DNA from 3 places in the Micromonospora sp. NPDC050795 genome. Region 3 is predicted to be linked to each of the others. Evidence: predicted binding sites of a transcription regulator. Region 3 holds the regulator's gene; each other region holds the start of a gene.

Region 1 (5,012 bases), on a different contig from region 3:
CCAACGACGCCCCCTACCGTTTCGGTAGAGGAGGCAGCCATGACCACGGATGACAACCAGACCGAGGACGGCCCGCCGATCACCTGGAAGCCGGTGGGTGAACTCCCCGGCCAACTGCCGTTCGACCGGCTCGACTACGGCGACGCCGAGCAACTGGCCGAGATGACCACCGACGGCGAGCCGCCGGCGGCCGAGGAGTCGCAGGAGATGGTGGACGCGCCGATCCAGTTGCTTCCGCCGTACAACCGGGCACAGAAGCGGCGCAACCAGCGCCGACTGCCGACCTGACGACGAACGGGGCGGACCGCGTCAGCGGCCCGCCCCGTTCGGTGTCGGAACTGGACTCAGAAGTCCATGTCCCCGCCACCCGGGCCAGCCGGGGCAGCCGGGGTCTTCTCCGGCTTGTCCGCGACAACAGCCTCGGTGGTGAGGAAGAGCGCCGCGATGGAAGCGGCGTTCTGCAGCGCCGAACGCGTCACCTTGGCCGGGTCGATGATGCCCGCGGCCAGCAGGTCGACGTACTCGCCGTTGGCGGCGTTCAGACCGTGACCCGCTTCGAGGTTACGGACCTTCTCCACCACGACGCCGCCCTCAAGGCCGGCGTTGACGGCGATCTGCCGCAGCGGGGCGTCCAGCGCGACCTTGACGATGTTCGCACCGGTCGCCTCGTCGCCGACCAGGTCGAGCTTGTCGAAGGCGGTCTTGCCGGCCTGCACCAGCGCGACGCCACCACCCGGGACGATGCCCTCCTCGACGGCCGCCTTCGCGTTGCGAACGGCGTCCTCGATGCGGTGCTTGCGCTCCTTGAGCTCGACCTCGGTGGCCGCGCCGACCTTGATGACCGCGACGCCGCCGGCCAGCTTGGCCAGCCGCTCCTGCAGCTTCTCGCGGTCGTAGTCGGAGTCGCTCTTGTCGATCTCGGCCCGGATCTGGTTGACCCGGCCCTGGATCTGCTCGGCGTCACCGGCACCGTCGACGATGGTGGTCTCGTCCTTGGTCACCACGACCTTGCGGGCGCGGCCCAGCATGTCGATGCTGGCGGCGTCGAGCTTGAGGCCGACCTCCTCGCTGATGACCTGGCCACCGGCGAGGATGGCGATGTCGGTCAGCATGGCCTTGCGGCGGTCACCGAAGCCCGGCGCCTTGACGGCGACCGACTTGAAGGTGCCACGGACCTTGTTGACCACCAGGGTGGCGAGGGCCTCGCCCTCCAGGTCCTCGGCGATGATCAGCAGCGGCTTGCCCGACTGCATGACCTTCTCCAGGATCGGGAGCAGGTCCTTCACCGACGAGATCTTGCTGTTGGCGATCAGGATGTACGGGTCGTCGAAGACGGCCTCCATACGCTCCGGGTCGGTCATGAAGTAGGCCGAGATGTAGCCCTTGTCGAAGCGCATACCCTCGGTGAGCTCCAGCTCCAGCCCGAAGGTGTTGCTCTCCTCGACGGTGATGACGCCTTCCTTGCCGACCTTGTCCATCGCCTCGGCGATGATCTCGCCGACGGTGCTGTCGCCAGCGGAGATGGAGGCGGTGGAGGCGATCTGCTCCTTGGTCTCGACGTCCTTGGCGAGCTTGGACAGCTCCTCCGAGACGCTCGCGACCGCGGCCTCGATGCCCCGCTTCAGGGCCATCGGGTTGGCGCCGGCGGCCACGTTGCGCAGGCCCTCGCGAACCAGGGCCTGGGCCAGGACGGTCGCCGTCGTCGTGCCGTCACCGGCAACGTCGTCGGTCTTCTTGGCGACCTCCTTGACCAGCTCAGCGCCGATCTTCTCGTACGGGTCCTCGAGCTCGATCTCCTTGGCGATGCTCACACCATCGTTGGTGATGGTGGGGGCACCCCACTTCTTCTCGAGCACGACGTTGCGGCCCTTGGGGCCGAGGGTCACCTTTACGGCGTCGGCGAGCTGGTTCATGCCCCGCTCGAGGCCGCGGCGAGCCTCTTCGTCGAAAGCGATCATCTTGGCCATACGGCGTTGTCCTCCTGGACACTCACGGGCCACCCGAGATGTGTGCCCCGGATGGGCCGCCTGGTGTGCGCACCTAGGGACGTCGCCACCTGGCGACGACGACGTCCTTCGGCCGGGCCGGATAGCCCGCGACGACCGGCCATGTGCTGCCCCGGTGTCTCCACACCGGCACAACCTGGCCCCACCGTCCCGACCGTTGGCACTCACGGTATGCGAGTGCCAATGACTTGTTTAGCACTCTCCCCTGCCGAGTGCAAGCACGATGCCGCCGCTCAGCCGAGTTCCGCGGCCAGTCCAGCGCTGTTCACCGGCGCCTCATGGGCACGCTGCTCGACGTACGTCACCAGCAGACCGATCATCTGCGCGAGATGGGCCGGCAGGGCCAGCACGGCGGTGATCCCGATCACCACCACCGCCCCGGCTGCGGTACCCGCCGAGGAGAACGGGTCCGTTCCGAGCGCGCCGGTGCCGATCCCTTCCACGCCACCGGGGATCAGCGTGCCGACGATCACCGCCCCGGCCACCAGGGCCACCCGTCCGAGCAGCAGGCCGAGTCGGTCGTGGAACATCCGGAACGATCGACCGATCGGGTTGTGCCGTTCGAAGAGATAGACCGGGCCGGCCATGCTCAACGCGAAGGCCAGGTAGATGCCCGGCAGCACGCAGAAGCAGACACCGACGCCGATGAGCAGACTGACCAGCAGGGTCCACGCCCACAGCCCGAGTGCCCGACGCAGGCCGTAGCGCAGCGCGGACTCCAGGCTGGCCGGCTGACCGGCCGCCTGCTGGGTGATCACCCAGGTGCCGGCGGCCCACCCGACGGCCTGCACCAACCCGACGACGAGGCTGCCACCGAGCAGCAGGACCAGGAGGCTCAGTAGTTCGGCGACGAAATTGTCCGGCAGCGCGGGGGTCGACGTCGACCCGGCCTGGGCGGCCCACTTCGCCGACGGGTCCAGCCCGAGGGAGACCACCGAGAGCACCGCCGCGGGCAGCACCTGGGTGAGCAGCATGATCGGCACCAACTGCCGCCAGCCGCGGCGCAGCGCTCCCCCGCACCGGTTGAACCAGCCGCCGATACCCGCGCCGGGTGGCGTGACCAGGGCGTCGTTCGGGTCGGACCCGTAACCGGGCGGGTACCAGCCGACCGGCGGCCCCGGGTACCACGGCTGGCCGCCGTAGGGACCCGACCCGGGCGGGTAGCCCCCGGTGGGCGGGAACGCCCAGCCCTGCGGTGGCGGGGCCGCACCCCAGGCACCCTGGGCGGGATCCCAGCCGGGCGGCGGACCGGCGGGGCCGGAGACCGGGCCGGCCGGGGACGTGCCGGGCCCCCAGCCGGGCGGCGGGCCGGCGTGGCCGGGGCTGCCGGCGGGCGAGGACGGGTCCGGCTCCCCCGACCCGGAGGACGGAGTGTGCGGGGGTGGCTGGTCGGTCATGAACGCTCCTCAGCATCGGCTGGAACGGTTCACGATCTTCCCGGGTGCGCGCCCCTGCCGCAGCCCCGACTCACGGGGCCGATCGGCCAGGAAACTCAGTCAATGACGCGTACGTGCTCTGCCTGTGGGCCCTTCTGGCCCTGGGTGATCTCGAACTCGACCCGCTGACCGTCGTCCAGCGCCTTGTAACCGTCCATCTCGATCGCGGAGAAGTGGACGAAAACGTCCTGCCCGCCGTCGACGGCGATGAAGCCGTAGCCCTTTTCGGCGTTGAACCACTTCACGGAGCCCTGTGCCACTGTGCACTTCCCTCACTCTGCCCGGCGTTGCCTGACTCGGCGCACGGCACGGCCGGACGCCTCGGACCACCGACTAAGCGATCGACGACCGCCATTGAAGAAGGTGACCGAAATCGCACGCTACACGAGGACTGACGGCCGCGCACGGCCACAAAACAGACACACTCCGAGGCGTACCGACGGCGCTGATCGGCCGGGTTCCCGAGCCGCCGGATTCGCCCGCGTCATTGCGAAATGGAAAGACGGTCGCCGGGCGGCCCCGCGATGACGGCGATCGGGCCCAGCTCGTGAAACGCCGCCCCTGCCCTGTGGTAGGCATGCGGACATGACCACCGACATGGGCCCCCCGGCAGTGCGGCTCGCGGAGATCCGCCGGGTCCGGCCGGAGGACGCCGCCCGGATGCGGGCGCTGCGCCTGGAGATGCTGGCCGACGCGCCGTTGGCCTTCCTGGAGACCCTCGCGGACGCGGCGGCCCGACCGCACAACGAGTTCGCCGCCCGGGTCGCGTACACCTCGGCCGGTGCCGGTAACGCGCAGTTCGTCGCCGACCCGGGCGGTCGGCTGGTCGGGCACGCCGGTGGTACGACCCACCCGAACGAACCGGGACTGACCGTGATCTACGCCGTGTACGTCACGCCGACCTGGCGCGGTAGTGGCCTGCTCGGCGAGCTGATCGACGGGGTGGCCGCCTGGTCGCGGGCCTGCGGCCGGCCGGAACTGCTGCTGGAGGTGGTGGTCGGCAACGACCGCGCCTACCGCGCCTACCAGCGCCTGGGCTTCAAGGACACCGGGGTACGGGTCCCCCACCCGAACATCCCAGCCCTGACCGAGCTACAGATGCGCCGAACAGCCTAAAACCAGGAACTCATCCCAGGGCAGAACCACCCTGATGCCCTGCAAAAAACCGGAAGCGTAAGCGACAACCGTGTCCACGTCAGGGTTTCCGGGGCAGCCCGACCCGCGCAGGGATCAAGCCTGACCGCCCGAAGCGGGTCGGGCTGCCCCGGAAACCCCCACCGCAACTAAAGATCAAACATGCCGCCGCGACTGCACGATCCGGAACCGGTTCGCCACGTAAGCCCCGTCGGTCAGCGCCGAGTTGGCCGCCGCGTTGGCTCCACTGCCGTGGAAGTCGGAGAACGCCGCCGACTGGTTCACGAAGACACCGCCGGTGAGGTTGCAGGACAGGTGCACCCCGACCTCGACCGCCACCGCCTCGGTTGCGTCCAGCACTGCCTCGTCGGTCGAGTAGACACCGGCGGTGAGCGCGCCCTTCTCGCCGACCGTCCGGCGCAGCAGCTCCAGGCTG
Region 2 (5,012 bases), on a different contig from region 3:
ACTCGCCCTTGGCGGCGTCGAGGCCGTGGCCCCAGTCCAGGTCGGCGACCTTCTGCGTCACGACGTAGCCGTCGTGACCGGCGTTCTGGGCGATCCAGCGCAGCGGCTCGACGAGCGACTTGCGCACGACGGAGACGCCGACCTTCTCGTCACCGGTGAAGCCCAGGTCATCGTCGAGCACCGATCGGATCTGCACCAGGGCGGCGCCGCCGCCGGGCACAGTGCCCTCCTCGACCGCAGCCTTGGTCGCCGCGATGGCGTCCTCGATGCGGTGCTTGCGCTCCTTCATCTCGACCTCGGTCGCCGCGCCAGCCTTGATGACGGCGATGCCACCGGAGAGCTTGGCCAGCCGCTCGGCCAGCTTCTCCCGGTCCCAGTCGGAGTCGGAGGCCTCGATCTCCTTGCGGATCTGGGAGACCCGGTCGGTGACGTCGGCCTTCTGGCCACCGCCGTCGACGATCGTGGTGTTCTCCTTGTCGACCACGACGCGCCGGGCGGTGCCGAGCACCTCCAGGCCGACCTGGTCGAGCTTGTAGCCCAGCTCCGGGGCGACCAGCTCGGCGCCCGTGGAGATCGCGATGTCCTGGAGCATTGCCTTGCGCCGGTCACCGAAGCCCGGGGCCTTGACCGCGCAGACCTTGAGGGTCTTGCGCAGCGAGTTGACCACCAGGGTGGAAAGCGCCTGGCCGTCCACGTCCTCGGCGATGATCAGCAGGGGCTTGCTGTTCTGCAGGACCTTCTCCAGCAGCGGCAGCAGCTCCTCGATCGCCGAGATCTTCTGGGTGGTGACCAGGATGTACGCGTCCTCAAGGACGGACTCCTGACCCTCCAGGTCGGTGACGAAGTTCGGCGAGATGAAGCCCTTGTCGAACTGGAGACCTTCGGTCACGTCCAGTTCGGTGGTGAGCATCGAGCCTTCCTCGACGGTGATGACACCGTCGCGGCCGACGCGCTCCATCGCCTCGGCGATCAGATCGCCGATCGTGGAGTCCTGCGCGGAGATCGTCGCCACGTTCGCGATCGACTCCTTGCTGGTGACCTCGGCGGCCTTGCCGAGCAGCGCCTCGGAGACCTTCATGGCCGCCGCGTCGATGCCCCGCTTGAGGCCGGCCGGGTTGGTCCCGGCGGTCACGTTGCGCAGACCCTCGCGAACCATCGCCTGGGCCAGCACGGTCGCGGTGGTGGTGCCGTCGCCGGCGACGTCGTTGGTCTTGGTCGCCACCTCCTTGACCAGCTGCGCGCCAAGGTTCTCGTACGGGTTGGTGAGCTCGATCTCCTTGGCGATGGTCACACCATCGTTGGTGATCGTCGGCGCACCGAATTTCTTGTCCAGGACGACGTTGCGCCCGCGCGGGCCGAGGGTGACCCTGACCGCGTCCGCGAGGGCGTTGACACCGTGCTCCAGCAGGTGCCGGGCGTCGTCCGAGAAACTCAGGATCTTCGCCATTAATGTCCCTTCGAAGCGCCATTGCCCCGGCCCGGCGAGCCGGACCGGGGCAGTGGCACTGATCGGTTTGCTTACTTCTCGATGACCGCGAGGACGTCGCGGGCGGAGAGCACCAGGTACTCCTCGCCGGCGTACTTGACCTCGGTGCCGCCGTACTTCGAGTAAAGGACGGTGTCGCCGACCTGCACGTCAACCGGAACCCGGTTGCCGTTGTCGTCGACGCGCCCCGGGCCCACAGCGAGGACGGTGCCCTCCTGCGGCTTCTCCTTGGCGGTGTCGGGGATCACGATGCCCGACGCCGTGGTGGTCTCAGCCTCGTTCGCCTGGACCACGATGCGGTCCTCGAGCGGCTTGATCGCAACCTTGGTCGCGGTAGTCACGGGCATACCCTCCTGGGGTACTGGTTTCGTTGCTGGCCAGCGGGGCTGACCAGCGTCAATCTGCCTCATGCCACCGGGCGGTGCCGTCGTCGCGGGTGCCGGTCCGCCTGGCGTGCGCACCCGGGTCGCGAGACCCGGAAGCTGGCACCCTCAGGGTGAGAGTGCTAATCGCAGGTTATTCCGTGGCTAGCACTCCGTCAAGGAGAGTGCCAGCGCGTCGCGCCCCGCCAGCCAAGTTTTCCGAGTCGGACGGGACAATGGCCGGGTGGATCTCGATCAGCTGGCGGCGCTGCGTACCCCCGAAGGGTTGGCCGCGCTCACCGCGGCGGCCGACCTGGCCGGCGGTGATCCACTGGTCGCGGCGTCGGCTCTGCGCGCGACCGGGGTGCCGCCGACCTTGGCCGCGGCGGCGTTGACCCAGGCCGAGTTGCGCCACCGGGCGGTGGGCAAGTTCGGCTCGGCCGCCGCTGGGATGTTCCTCACCCGCCCCGGCCTGGAGCAGGCCACCCGCCGGGTGGTCGCCGACCGTCGGGCCGCCCGGTTGCACGCGGCCGGCGTGCGGACCCTGGCTGATCTCGGGTGCGGGCTCGGGGCCGACGCGCTGGCCGCCGCCCGCGCCGGCATCCGGGTGTACGGGGTGGAGGCCGACCCGGTGACCGCGGCGATGGCCGCCGCCAACGCCGAGGCGGCCGGCCTGGCCGAGCTGTTCACCGTCGAGTGCGGCGACGCGACCGGGTTCGACGTGTCAGGGGTCGACGGGGTCTTCTGCGATCCGGCCCGCCGCGCCACCGGCTCCGGGCGGCGGATCTTCGACCCGCGCGCCTACTCGCCACCGTGGGACTTCGTCACCGGGTTGGCCGAGCGGGTGCCGCGCACCGTGGTGAAGGTCGCGCCGGGCCTGGACCACGCGCTCATCCCGGCCGGGGCGGAGGCCGAGTGGGTCGGCGTGGACGGCGACCTGGTCGAGGCCGCGCTCTGGTGCGGTGAGCTGGCGGAGGTGCCCCGCCGCGCCACCCTCCACCGCCAGCGGGGCACCGAGGCCCACAGCCACCAGCTCACCGGCTCGGGTGCCGCCGAGGCACCGGTCGGGCCGCCGCGTCGCTACCTGTACGACCCGGACCCGGCGGTGGTGCGCGCGCACCTCGTGGCCGAACTGGCCACCGAACTGGACGCCAACCTGGGCGATCCGAGCATCGCCTACCTCTACGCCGACCAGCCGGTCCGCACCCCGTACGCGCGCTGTCTGGAGATCACCGACGTGCTGCCGTTCTCGCTCAAGCGCCTGCGGGCGCTGCTGCGGGAGCGCCGGGTGGGCCGGGTGGAGATCCTGAAGCGGGGTTCGGCGCTCACCCCGGAGCAGCTCCGGCGGGACCTGCGGCTGGCCGGGGACGCGGCGGCGAGTCTGGTGCTCACCCGGGTCGACGGCGCACCGACGGTGCTGATCGGCCGGCCGGTCGACTAGCGTCGTCGCTGTGGCGGGACAGGGCACGCCGGCAACGGCACTGTTGGTCAAGCGCGGCATCGCGCATCGCACCCATCCGTACCGGGTGTCGCCGGACGCCCCGAACTACGGCGCGTTGGTGGCGGTGGCGCTCGGCGTGGCACCGGAGCGCGTGTTCAAGTCTCTGGTGACCGACGTCGACGGCGCGCTCACCGTGGCGGTCGTTCCGGTCACCGGCGAGTTGGATCTCAAGGCTCTCGCGGCTGCGGTCGGCGGCAAGCGGGCGGCGTTGGCCGACCGGGCGCTCGCCGAGCGGGCCACCGGTTACGTACGCGGTGGGATCAGTCCGCTCGGGCAGCGTCGACGGTTGCCCACCGTGCTGGACGAATCCGCGCTGGATCTCCCGACGATCTACGTCTCGGCTGGTCGGCGTGGTTTGCAACTCGAACTGGCCGCGGCGGATCTGGTGGCGCTGACCGACGCCCGTACCGCGTCGTTGCAGACCCACTGACGACAGTCGTTACGTCGACTAGCCCGTGGGATACCCGCGGAGTAACAGTCGCGTTGCTGAATTGTTATCGCTCCCAACAAACTATGGACCTGCGCGGTCTTGTGGAGCCGGTGTGACGCGAAATACGTTGCCGGACACAACAAAACAACACCTCCCCCACCTCCGAAAGGACCCTGCACATGCGTAAGGGGATCCTCACCATCGCCGCCGTGGGCCTGCTCACGACCGGCGGCTTGACCGCCTGTGGCGACGACTCCGGCGACAAGGCCGCCTCCGCCAAGACCCCCAAGATCGGCGTGATCCTCCCGGACAGCAAGTCCTCGGCCCGCTGGGAGACCGCAGACCGCCGGTTCCTGGAGGAGGCGTTCAAGGCCGCGGGCGTCCAGTACGACATCCAGAACGCCCAGAACGACAAGACCGCCTTCCAGACCATCGCCGACCAGATGATCACCAGCGGCGTCACCGCCCTGATGATCGTCAACCTGGACTCCGGCACCGGCAAGGCCGTACTCGACAAGGCCAAGTCGCAGGGCGTCGCCACCATCGACTACGACCGGCTCACCCTCGGCGGCTCCGCCCAGTACTACGTCAGCTTCGACAACGAGACCGTCGGCAAGCTCCAGGGCGAGGGTCTGTCGAAGTGCCTGACCGAGAAGGGCGCCAAGAACCCCGTCGTGGCGTACCTGAACGGCTCCCCCACCGACAACAACGCCACCCTATTCAAGGCCGGCTACGACTCGGTGCTCAAGCCGAAGTTCGACTCCAAGGAATACGTCAAGGGCCCTGAGGACGCGGTGCCGGCGTGGGACAACGCGCAGGCCGCGACGATCTTCGAGCAGCAGCTCACCACGGCCAACGGCAAGATCGACGGCGTGCTGGCCGCCAACGACGGTCTCGGCAACGCGGCCATCTCGATCCTGAAGAAGAACAAGCTCAACGGCAAGGTGCCGGTGACCGGGCAGGACGCCAGCACCGAGGGCCTGCAGAACATCCTCGCCGGTGACCAGTGCATGACCGTCTACAAGGCGGTCCGGGAAGAGGCCAAGGCGGCCTCCGACCTGGCCATCGCCCTCGCCAAGGGTGAGAAGAAGGACACCGGCCAGACGGTCAAGGACGGTGACCGGGACGTGCCCTCGGTGCTGCTCACCCCGAAGGCCATCTACAGGGAGAGCGTCAAGGACGTCATCGCCGACGGCTACGTGACCAAGGAAGAGGTCTGCACCGCGGCGTACA
Region 3 (5,012 bases):
CGACGAGTACGCCGCCGGCCGGGCGGTGCTCACCCTGCGCGGGCGGCTGCTCGCCGACGCGGTCGTCCGCGATCTGCTGCCCTGAGTGGCCCACCGCTCCCGGATGAGGGACGGCGGTGAATCGGGCCGGCCGGGGGAGCGGCCGGCCCGGTTCACTTGATGAAGGTGGCAGTCATCGGGTAGCGGTACGGGGTGCCCTCATTGGCCTTCATGCCGGCGATGATCCCGAACAGGATCTGGATCACCACGACGGCGATGCTGGGCAGGAAGAGCAGGCACCAGCTCACGAAGAGCAGCACGAACGCGATGATCGACCAGAGGATCTGGAAGTTCAGGGCGGCGAGGGCGTGCGCCCGGACGGTCGGCGACTGCTGGCCGCGGGCCAGGTAGGCGATCAGCGGGGCGACGAAGCCCAGCGGGCCGAAACTGACCAGCGCGCCGAGCGCGCCGCCGAAGTGCGCGACCAGCGCCCAGGTCTTGTCCTCGTTGTTGGCGTAGCCACCGCCGGGGCCGCCGTAGGCCCCACCGGCCGGGTAGCCGCCGGGCGGGGGATAGCCCCCGGGCGGGGGGTATCCGCCTGCCGGAGGGTAGCCGCCTGACGGCGGTTGGTCACCGGTGGGCGGCGGATAGCCACCGGGCGGGGGATAGCCGGCCGGGCCGGGCGCCCCGGAGAGTGGTGCGGTGGGCGGCTCGGCCGACGGGTACGGCCCGGGGGAGGTGGGCTCCGGCGGGTAGTTGCCGGGGTCGCCCGACCCGGGAGGGCGAGGAGGTTCAGTCATGGATGTCACGGTAGGTGCCGGTGGCAACGCCGCACCAGAGCGACTTCGCCTCGCAGTGCGGGCCGATCGGCCCACCAGGGTGTCGTGGGCCGCACCGAAGGGTGGCCGTTGATCATCGCGTGGGCGGGCCCGCCGACGTAGACTGGCACTCGCTACAGTCGAGTGCCAGGACGGCCCGGCCGGCCCAGAGCGCCGGCGGCCGACGTGCGACAGGAGGTGCGGAGGATGGGTCTCGACGACCGGAAACTCGCCGTGCTCCGCGCCATCGTCGAAGACTACGTCTCCACCCAGGAGCCGGTCGGCAGCAAGGCGCTGGTCGAGCGGCACCAGCTCGGGGTCTCCCCGGCCACGGTCCGCAACGACATGGCCGTGCTGGAGGAGGAGGGCTACATCCGGCAGCCGCACACCAGTGCCGGCCGGGTGCCCACCGACCGCGGCTACCGCCTCTTCGTCGACCGGTTGTCCCGGGTCAAACCGCTCAGCCCGGCCGAGCGCCGGGCCATCGAGCGCTTCCTGGTCGGCGCGGTCGACCTCGACGACGTGGTGCACCGCACGGTGCGGTTGCTCGCCCAGCTGACCCGACAGGTCGCCGTCGTGCAGTACCCGAGCCTGGCCCGCTCCTCGGTGCGTCACCTGGAGCTGGTGCCGATCTCCACCACCCGGTTGATGCTCGTCATGATCGCCGACACCGGGCGGGTGGAGCAGCGACTCGTGGAGCTGCCCGGCCCGGTGCCCGCCGACGACGTCACCGACCTGCGCCGACTGATCAACGAGAAGCTCGCCAACGCCCGGCTGTCCGAGACGCCCCCGCTGGTGCAGGCGCTGGTCGAGGAAGCGCCGACCGGTCTGCGTCCGACCATGACCACGCTCGCCACCGTCCTGCTGGAGACGCTCGTCGAGCGGCACGAGGAGCGGATCGCCCTCGCCGGCACCGCGAACCTCACCCGGGGTGGCCTGCTCGACTTCCAGGGCTCCCTGCGGCCGATCCTCGAAGCTCTGGAGGAGGAGGTCGTGCTGCTCAAGCTCATCGGTGAGACCGAGCCGAGCACGACCCGGGTGCTGATCGGCGACGAGAACGAGTTCGACAACCTGCGAGCCGCCTCGGTGGTCAGCACCGGGTACGGCCCGGGCACCACCATCCTGGGCGGCCTGGGGGTGCTGGGGCCCACCCGGATGGACTACCCCGGCAACATCGCCACGGTCCGCGCCGTGGCACGCTACGTGGGCGAGTTGCTGGCCCAGAACTGATTGGTCAGGGCCGATGCGGCCGGCTGCGGCCGCCGACCGGCGCAACGCGAGACGAACATGAGGACACGGAACGCAGTGGCCAGGGACTACTACGGCATTCTCGGTGTGAGCCGGGAAGCCTCCGATGACGAGATCAAGCGCGCCTACCGCAAGCTGGCGCGCCAGTTCCACCCGGACGTCAATCCGGACCCGGAGGCTCAGGAGAAGTTCAAGGACATCAACGCCGCGTACGAGGTCCTCTCGGACGACCGGAAGCGGCAGATCGTCGACCTGGGTGGTGACCCGCTCGCCCCTGGTGGCGGCGGTGCCGGCGGCCCGGGTGGCCCCGGAGGCGCCGGCCCGTTCGTCGGTTTCCAGGACATCATGGACGCGTTCTTCGGCGGTGCCGGAGGTGGCGCCCGTGGCCCCCGGCCGCGTACCCGCCCTGGGGCCGACGCGATCCTGCGGCTCGAACTCGACCTGCACGAGACGGCCTTCGGCGTGGAGGCCCCGATCACCGTCGACACCGCGGTGCTCTGCACCACCTGCTCCGGCGCCGGCACGGCCGCCGGCACGCACCTGGCGACCTGCGAGGCGTGTGGTGGTCGGGGCGAGGTGCAGTCGGTGCAGCGCACCTTCCTCGGCCAGGTGGTCTCCGCCCGGCCGTGCACCGTGTGCCAGGGCTACGGCACCACCGTCCCGCACCCCTGCCCCACCTGCGCCGGCGACGGCCGGGTGCGGACCCGCCGTTCGCTGACCGTCAAGATCCCGGCCGGTGTCGAGGACGGCATGCGGATCCGGCTGGCCCAACAGGGCGAGGTGGGCCCCGGCGGCGGCACCGCCGGCGACCTCTACGTGGAGATCCACGAGCGCCCGCACGACGTGTACTCCCGCAAGGGCGACGACCTGCACTGCCGGGTCACGGTGCCGATGACGGCGGCGGCGCTGGGCACCCGGCTGACCATCAAGACGCTGGACAGCGAGGAGACCGTCGACGTCAAGGCCGGCACCCAGCCGGCCAGCACGCTGCGGCTGCGCGCCCGGGGCGTGCCGCACCTGCGCGGCACCGGCCGGGGCGACCTCTACGTCCACCTGGACGTGCGGACGCCGACCAAGCTCGACCCGGACCAGGAGAAGATGCTGCGCGACTTCGCCAAGACCCGTGGTGAGGAGGTCGCCGAGCTGTCCAAGCAGGGCGGCTTCTTCTCCCGGATGCGCGACGCGTTCAACGGGCACGCCTGAGGTGTCCGCGCCGCTGTTCCTGGTGGAGGCGCTGCCCACCGGCGACGCGCTGACCCTGGACGGCCCGGAGGGGCACCACGCCGCGACCGTCCAGCGGTTGCGCGTCGGCGAGGAGTTGCTGCTCGCCGACGGTCGGGGTGGCACGGCCGCCGCCGTGGTCACGGCCGTCGGCCGGGGCAGCCTGGAGGTCACCGTCACCTCCCGGGGGTACGCGGACGCGCCCGTACCTCGACTGGTGACGGTGCAGGGCATCGCCAAGGGCGACCGGGGTGAGCTGGCCGTGCAGGCGATGACCGAGGTCGGGGTGGACGAGATCGTGCCCTGGGCGGCGTCGCGTTCGGTGACCCAGTGGCGCGGCGACCGGGGCGTACGCGCCCGGGAGAAGTGGGTGGCCACCGCACGGGAGGCGGCCAAGCAGGCCCGCCGGCCGTGGCTGCCGGTGGTGGCCGGAGCACCGGACGAGTCCACCACCACCGTTGCCCGCCGGATCGCCGGTGCCGCCGTCGGGTTCGTGCTGCACGAGGAGGCCGACGACCGGCTCACCACCGCCGAGCTGCCCCCCGCCGGCGAGATCGTGCTGGTGATCGGCCCAGAAGGTGGCATCGCCCCGGCCGAGTTGACCGCCTTCGTCGAGGCCGGCGGGCGACCCGTACGCCTCGGGCCGGCCGTGCTGCGCACCTCCACCGCCGGGGTGGCGGCCCTCAGCGTGCTCGCCGCCCGCCTCGGCCGCTGGTGACCCGTCCGCTCCGCACTCGATCAGGGCCGGGGGAACACCGGCACCACCTCTTCCTCCGGGCCCAGGTCCAGCCCGGCCGGCCCGATGATCTGCGGGTCCGGTGTGCCGACCACAGCGGGGTCCTTGCCGGCGTAGTCGAAGCGGTTCAGCACGTGCCGAATCGCCTCGAGCCGGGCCCGCTTCTTGTCGTTGCTCTTCACCACCGTCCACGGCGCGTCGGCCGTGTCGGTCCAGAAGAACATCGCCTCCTTGGCCTCGGTGTAGTCGTCCCACCGGTCGAGTGAGGCGATGTCCATCGGGGACAGCTTCCACTGCCGGACCGGGTCGACCTGACGGATCGCGAACCGGGTGCGCTGCTCGTTCTGGGAGACGGAGAACCAGAACTTGACCAGCCGGATGCCCGAGCGCACCAGCATCCGTTCCAGCTCCGGGGCCTGCCGCAGGAACTCCAGGTACTCCTTGCGGCTACAGAAGCCCATCACCCGCTCCACGCCAGCCCTGTTGTACCAGGAACGGTCGAACAGCACGATCTCGCCGGCCGCCGGCAGGTGTGCCAGCCAGCGCTGGAAGTACCACTGGGCGGCTTCCCGCTCGTCCGGCTTGGCGAGCGCCACCACCGACGCGCCACGCGGGTTGAGGTGCTCCATGAAGCGCTTGATGGTGCCGCCCTTGCCGGCGGCGTCCCGGCCCTCGAAGAGGATCACCAAACGCTCGCCGGACTCCTTGATCCAGTCTTGGAGCTTCAGCAGCTCGATCTGGAGCAGCCGCTTGTCACGGTCGTACTCGTCGCGGTCCAGTCGCTCGTCGTACGGGTAGTCCTCGCGCCAGGTCTCGACGGGGGTGCCGTCGGGGCGGAGCAGGACAGGGTCGTCGTCGTGGCCATCGGCCACCCGGTAGTCGGCGGTGAGGTCCAGCAGCGCGGAGTCGGCCATGTCGGTGGGACTTACCCTCCCCTGACCCGCCAACCACCTCCCCGGTCGGGTGATCTGCGGACGGCGTGGACGTCAGCTGCGCAGGTAGGAAGCGCC

Evidence for each region. Region 3 encodes HrcA, which represses chaperone genes, less so after heat shock. Its sites were predicted from a motif close to GGTTNGCACNCTCNNNNNGAGNGTGCNAACC; they were not measured.
Region 1: the regulator HrcA is predicted to act here: its motif matches at 2,162-2,192, upstream of groL (chaperonin GroEL).
Region 2: the regulator HrcA is predicted to act here: its motif matches at 1,967-1,997, upstream of groES (co-chaperone GroES).

Annotation. Positions count from the first base shown of each region.
Region 1 covers NZ_JBITGE010000003.1:15,511-20,522, forward strand. Annotated here, with positions in the region: gene ACIBEF_RS03695 (hypothetical protein) at 40-288, shown strand; gene groL (chaperonin GroEL) at 345-1,967, opposite strand; gene ACIBEF_RS03705 (hypothetical protein) at 2,240-3,403, opposite strand; gene ACIBEF_RS03710 (cold-shock protein) at 3,499-3,702, opposite strand; gene ACIBEF_RS03715 (GNAT family N-acetyltransferase) at 4,028-4,558, shown strand; gene paaN (phenylacetic acid degradation protein PaaN) at 4,733-5,012, opposite strand, start outside.
Region 2 covers NZ_JBITGE010000007.1:199,924-204,935, reverse strand. Annotated here, with positions in the region: gene groL (chaperonin GroEL) at 1-1,447, opposite strand, end outside; gene groES (co-chaperone GroES) at 1,519-1,833, opposite strand; gene ACIBEF_RS09045 (methyltransferase domain-containing protein) at 2,093-3,289, shown strand; gene ybaK (Cys-tRNA(Pro) deacylase) at 3,300-3,779, shown strand; gene ACIBEF_RS09035 (sugar ABC transporter substrate-binding protein) at 3,959-5,012, shown strand, end outside.
Region 3 covers NZ_JBITGE010000004.1:175,262-180,273, reverse strand. Annotated here, with positions in the region: gene hemW (radical SAM family heme chaperone HemW) at 1-85, shown strand, start outside; gene ACIBEF_RS05845 (DUF4870 domain-containing protein) at 153-779, opposite strand; gene hrcA (heat-inducible transcriptional repressor HrcA) at 1,005-2,027, shown strand; gene dnaJ (molecular chaperone DnaJ) at 2,103-3,248, shown strand; gene ACIBEF_RS05830 (16S rRNA (uracil(1498)-N(3))-methyltransferase) at 3,250-3,984, shown strand; gene ppk2 (polyphosphate kinase 2) at 4,005-4,916, opposite strand; gene ACIBEF_RS05820 (SDR family NAD(P)-dependent oxidoreductase) at 4,989-5,012, opposite strand, start outside.